Regions from separate parts of the Bacillus sp. m3-13 genome, predicted to be linked through region 2. Evidence: riboswitches for the same ligand, from Rfam matches in the RefSeq annotation. Region 2 holds a riboswitch; the other holds the start of a gene.

Region 1 (3,201 bases), on a different contig from region 2:
TCGAAATGAATTCCAGCATTAACGAAGACAGAAATGCTATTCGCAACACTTCCATCGTTGCATCACGGAAGCTTAAACTGCTGTTTTCAATTGTTTCTTGCTGCTTTGCTGAGCGACCGAAAAGCTTTAACGTCGTGAGCCCTTGCAACGTATCAAGAAACGTTCCGGAAAAAGCATTCAGTTTATCCATCTGCTCTTCTGATTTTTTCTTTGTTTTCAAGCCTACCACAATCATGAAAATGGGAATGAACGGCGCCGTGATTAGTATAATCAAACCTGTATTCACATGCTGGCTGAATGCCGCGATTAAGATCATGATCGGGATGATGCTCGATTGAATGACCTGTGGCACATATCTGCTGAAATACGGGTCAATCTCATCCACCGCATCCATCATCACGCTCACCTTTTGACCGGACTGCCCCTTAAGGGAAGCTTGAACCGGACTGTTGGAAAATTTCTTGAGCAACGCAATCCGGAAATCTCTCTTTACTTTTGCAGCAAGCTTCACTCCAGTAATGCCGCTCCAATAGGTCAACCCCGCTCGTGCAGCCAATACTACCAGGAGGCCACCCAGGAATGGCAGTATTTCTTGAAAAGTGTGGCCCTTTAGGAAGACTCGATCCACGATGGTGACGAAAAAATACGCCTGCCCGATAACCGTTGCCCCTGTCAGGATGGCAATCAAGATCAGCGTCATCCTTGTGCCTCTATGTGATTTAGCGATCGTATTTAAATCAGTCATTATGTTAAATCCCTCTTTTCTATTAATGAAAATCGGATTGTATAGTTTAGTTAGTGAAAAGTTTCACATACTTTATAGTTAACATTATATAACATGCTTCATTGAATTTCCTCTTTCGGGATTGACCATTTTATGACAAAAAAATTCTTCTACTACTTCACTTCTACCCCACTCCTTCACCGCATAAAATTAATTCATCCAGAAAAAAACATTGCATTTCACACCCACCTGTTGTAAATTAGTAAAATAATTAAATTGTTCAGATAATTAAATAGTGAACTTTCTTATCCAGAGAGGTTGAGGGAATGGCCCGAAGACACCTCAGCAACCAGCAGCGCCCGTTAGAATGGACGTTGAAAAGGTGCTAATTCCAGCAAGCTGTGATGCTTGCAGAGATGAGAAGAATGAACTTTTCGATAAAAGTCTTCTTCTTATAGAAGGCTTTTTCTTTTTATTCCGATAAAGCATTAAAGCCCCTGCCCTCTGGAAGAAACGATTGTCACTTACCATATAGGAGGCCCATTCATGTATAAAACGGAAACAAAAGCTTGCACAAATCGGAAATCGCTCAGAAACTGCCACTGGAACGGTCAATCCGCCTGTTTTATTTTTCCACTGCCTATCGACACGAAGGTATTGGGCAGTCAACAGGATACGACTATACAAGAACCGGCAATCCCACACGCCATGTGTTGGAAAAAGCAATTGCAGACCTTGAGAGCGGCGACCAAGGGTTTGCCTGCAGCTCCGGCATGGCGGCGATATTGACCATCCTATCCCTTTTCAAGTCCGGAGATCACCTTATCGTCTGTAAGGACTTGTACGGCGGCACGTACCGCCTTTTTGAAGAAGGCTATAAAAAATAGGGGACTGTGTTGTAGCTATGTGGACACAACCGACCTTTCAGAAATCGAAAAAGCTATTACTTCCCAAACGCAGGCTATCTTTGTGGAGACTCCAACTAACCCCCTGATGGTAGAAACAGACTTAGAAGCAGTCTCGGAGCTCGCGAAAGCGCACGGACTTCTACTGATCTGTGATAATACGTTCTACACTCCTGTTCTATTAAATCCCATAAAATTAGGTGCGGACATCGTCATTCACAGTGCGACCAAGTATCTTGGCGGGCATAATGATGTGCTGGCAGGACTGATTGTCGCAAAAGGCGTGGAGCTTTGTGAATCCCTTTCGCTTCACCATAATGCAGCAGGTGCGGTTCTCAGCCCATTCGACTCCTGGCTGTTGATCCGCGGCATGAAAACCTTGTCCCTTCGCATGGAACGGCATGAAAAGAATGCGCAGCGAATTGCGACATACTTAGCTCAGCATGATTCCATCACAGATGTACTTTATCCGGGAAGAGGCGGCATGCTCTCCTTCCGCATCCAAGACGAGGCATGGGTCAATCCGCTACTTCAAAACTTGAACCTTATTACGTTTGCCGAAAGCCTTGGCGGCGTGGAAAGCTTCATCACCTATCCTGCCACGCAAACGCATGCGGACATTCCCGAAAAAATCCGCATAGAGACCGGTGTATGCAACAGATTGTTACGCTTTTCGGTCGGCATTGAAGACGCAGAAGACTTGATTCAAGATTTAGAGGCGGCGCTGAAAGCTGCTTCCATCCAAAAGGAGGTCCTATCATGAGCCATTCTTTTCAAACGAAGTTGTTACACAACCGCCATAAGTTTGATAAAAGCAATGGTGCGGTGAGCGTGCCCATACAACACGCATCCACTTTTCATCAGCCTGATATCGATTCCTTTGGCAAATATGACTATGGACGCTCTGCCAATCCGACCCGGGAAGCACTCGAAGAAACAATTGCCCACTTAGAAGAAGGAACGCGAGGCTTTGCTTTTTCATCTGGAATGGCTGCGATCTCGACTGCTTTCCTTCTTCTTTCACAAGGTGATCACGTATTGATTTCAGAAGACGTATACGGCGGCACTTACCGGATGGTTTCTGAGGTACTTACCCGTTACGGTGTGGAGCATACGTTTGTAGATATGACAGATTTGGAAAAAGTGAAAGCAGCCATCCAGGCCAACACTAAATTGCTTTATGTAGAAACACCATCCAATCCATTGTTAAAAGTAACGGACATCACGGCTGTGGCTACTCTCGCCAAATCAATCGGATCTTGGACTTTCGTCGACAACACCTTCTTGACGCCTTCCTTGCAAAAGCCGCTGGAGCTTGGTGCCGACCTTGTTCTGCACAGCGCAACGAAGTTCCTGTCCGGACACAGTGATGTCGTGGCAGGGCTTGCGGTGGCAAAGGATCCTGTGCTTGCCGACCGTTTAGCCTTTTTGCAAAATTCCTTCGGCGCGGTGCTTGGTGTCCAAGATGCATGGCTCGTCCTAAGAGGGCTCAAAACGTTACATGTAAGGCTGGAGCAGTCCCAAAAGTCCGCTTATAAAATAGCCAGTTATTTAGAAAAACATCCTGCCGTT
Region 2 (3,201 bases):
TTCTCCGCTACCGTCAGAGTTGGAATCAACGCCGAATCCACTTCCTGATAAACGATTTGCACACCGGCCTTTTGGGAGTCTGTTGGTTTCGAAATAGAAAGTTGCTTTCCTCCGAGATTGATTTCCCCGGTAAAATGAACGTACGTTCCAGCCAGCACTTTCATCAATGTCGATTTCCCCGCTCCATTGGCGCCGATTAATGCATGCACACTACCGGGTTTGGCGGTAAATGTCACCTTGTCCAAAGCTTTCACTCCAGGAAACTCAATGGATATGTCTTTCATTTCAAGTATAGTGTTTGTCATTCTGCTCCCCCTCTCTTCAAAAATATAAACACTCCCTCCTTATGAAGAGAGTGCCGTCTATTATTTTTTGTAATGCTCTTTCAATGTGTTCATCCACTCTTCTAAGAATGCGTCAGATTCTCCCCAGCCTTCCACGACCTTTGAAAGGTTGCCCATGTTTACCGCTTCGCTTGATTGTTGTAGATCTTCTTGAGAGATCAAAGAAGCTTCTAAGTCATAAGTTTGCGGCGTTTCTTCCCCTGCAAGCTTTTTAGCAAGTAGACGTAGGTTTACCGCACCGATTAACTTCGGGTCCACAGCAGCTGTATACTCCCAAGGGCTTCCTTCTGTACTGATTTCCTGAAGGTCCGCATTGGAAACATCTATTCCGTAAATCTTGATTTCTTCACGACCTGCTTCTTTCAACGCACGAGCCGCTCCGACTGCGAATGCATCCCATGTAGCAAAGATAGCATCAATGCTTCCTTTAGGATGCTTGTTCAACATTGCCGCAACCGCGTTCTGGGTTTGAACGGATGTATCTGCCGCCGCAACGCCAAAACGTTCCACTTCGTTCAGGCCAGGATTATTTTCTAACGTTTCTTTATACACATTGTTACGTCGAACCATCGGCGGGAAACCGTCTACCCACAGGTACACCACATTCGCTTCCCCGTTGAAATCGTTGACGAGTTGATCAAGTGCTAATTTTGCCAGCTCCTCATCATCTTGAGAAGTTAGCGTCACTCCTTCAATGTTTGCAAGATCTCCATTGGAATCGAATGTCACCACTTCTTTGCCGCTGTCGACAAGCTGTTGGACACCTTCCACAGTTGCCGCATCATCACCGTGTGATATGATCACTCCGTCATAATCTTGGTTAACCGTCTGATTGATTGCATCATGGAATTTCGCACTGTCACCATTTGCAGTAAATACATCCACTGTAAATCCTATGGACTCCCCTTCCTCTTTCGCTCCAGCTAAAAATTGCGCCGTATGATCATCCCCGCCGATTTTACGGATAACCTTAATTTTCGCACCTTCTCCATCTGCAAAAATCTCTGGTACGTTCTCAATCGGCCCAGTCGGCTTACTGCTCGCTGCAGAATCGCCCCCTCCACTGCAACCAGTCAATAATAAAGTCGCTGTTGTTAATACCACAATTCCTTTTTTAATAAAGTTCTTTTTCATTTCTATACTCCCCTTTTTGCTTTATTGCTTTAATAAAATAAAAAACCTCTCTAAGAAAAGAGAGGTTTGAGCGCTAATTGAAAACAAAAAGACTTGTCCCTCTCTTATCTTTCAAAACATCACTGTTTTGCAGGATTTAGCACCAATTCCAAACGGAACGGTTGCTGGGCGTCATAGGGCCAGTCCCTCTGCCACTCTTGATAAGAGATCGAAATATTTAGTTTATTAAAAGAATTAAGTATTACTTTACCGCCTTAAAGGAGAAGTGTCAATGACTTTTTTTAAGAAAAGTAAAAATTTATGGTTGGTAGTTTAAAGTGTGGTCCACCTCGCCTTCATAGGGTCGATGAGGACCTCTCTTATGCCTTTCCCCCCAAACTGGCGTCTTCATAAGTGCGATGAGGACCTTTCCCCGGTCTTTCTCGCCAAACTGGCGTCTTCATAAGTGCGATGAAGACCTCTCTCGGGCCTTTCTCGCCAAACTGCCGTCTTCATAAGTGCGATGAAGGCCTGTCTCAAGCCTTTCTCGCCAAACTGACGTCTTCATAAGTGCGATGAGGACCTCTCTCCGGCCTTTCTCTCCAAACTGACGTCTTCATAACTGCGATGAAGACACCTCTCCGGCCTTTCTCTCCAAACTGACGTCTTCATAACTGCGATGAAGACACCTCTCCGGCCTTTCTCTCCAAACTGACGTCTTCATAACTGCGATGAAGACACCTCTCCTGCCTTTTTCTCCAAACTAACGTCTTCATAAGTGCGATGAAGACCTGTCTCAAGTCTTTCTCACCAAACTGACGTCCTCATAAGTGCGATGAGGACCTCTTTCATTAGATCTTATCAAATCAGAGGTCTTCATCATCGCCGCCTAGCAGATTCGTTGCCTCTACCGCCACAAAAAAAGAAAAAGCCCCACCCAAAATGGTGAGACTTTCCCAAGCAATATCTTACTTCGCTACCACATAAACACGAGTTTCATAAGGCTTCAACGTCAATTCAGACACAGCTTCATGCTTAGCAACCTCATAGTTTTGAAGACGAAGGTCAGCTGAAACTACCTCAAGATCTTCAAGCTCTACTGTGACTTCTTCTTCACTCAAGTTACATAATACTATAGCTACCTTGTTATCAAGTGTTCGAGTGTAACCGTAAACTTGTGTGTCATCTTCAAGAATCAGATTGTATTCGCCATAAACAAATACTTCCTCTTCTTTACGGATTTTGATCATTTCACGGTAGAAGCTTAATACGGAATTCGGGTCATTCCATTGCTTTTCCACATTGATCGTTTTGTAGTTTTCATTTACGCCCATCCAAGGGGTACCTGTAGAGAATCCACCGTTTAGTTCATCGTTCCATTGCATTGGAGTACGGGAGTTGTCACGGCCTTTTGCCCAGATGATTTCCATCACTTTTTGAGCATGCTCTTCGCCTTTAGCACTCTCAATGTCATAAAGGTTTTTCATGCCAACATCATCGTAATCGTTAATGCTGTCAAACTTCACATTCGTCATACCAAGTTCTTGACCTTGGTATATGAATGGAGTTCCTTGCATCAAGAAATACAATGCACCAAGGGATTTCGCACTTTCTACTAGGTACTCTTTGTCATTTCCCCATGTAGAAACAGAACGTGCTTGGTCATGGTTTTCAAGGAATAATGCATTCCAGCCATTTCCTTCCAATCCTTTTTGCCATTTCGTTAATGTTTTTTTCAGTTGAA

Evidence for each region. A riboswitch is a leader RNA that binds a small molecule or an ion and turns the genes downstream of it on or off. The one in region 2 is predicted to bind S-adenosylmethionine.
Region 1: it holds a riboswitch for S-adenosylmethionine, as region 2 does, so the genes downstream of both, M313_RS23365 (methionine biosynthesis PLP-dependent protein) here and M313_RS0109895 (sugar ABC transporter substrate-binding protein) in region 2, are expected to answer to the same signal.

What each region holds. Positions count from the first base shown of each region.
Region 1 covers NZ_ACPC01000019.1:66,553-69,753, reverse strand. Annotated here, with positions in the region: gene cydD (thiol reductant ABC exporter subunit CydD) at 1-745, opposite strand, end outside; SAM riboswitch class I at 1,027-1,147, shown strand; partial or broken gene M313_RS23365 (methionine biosynthesis PLP-dependent protein) at 1,275-2,392, shown strand; gene metC (cystathionine beta-lyase) at 2,389-3,201, shown strand, end outside.
Region 2 covers NZ_ACPC01000018.1:120,277-123,477, reverse strand. Annotated here, with positions in the region: gene M313_RS0109900 (sugar ABC transporter ATP-binding protein) at 1-305, opposite strand, end outside; gene M313_RS0109895 (sugar ABC transporter substrate-binding protein) at 366-1,478, opposite strand; SAM riboswitch class I at 1,580-1,685, opposite strand; gene M313_RS0109890 (glycoside hydrolase family 13 protein) at 2,426-3,201, opposite strand, start outside.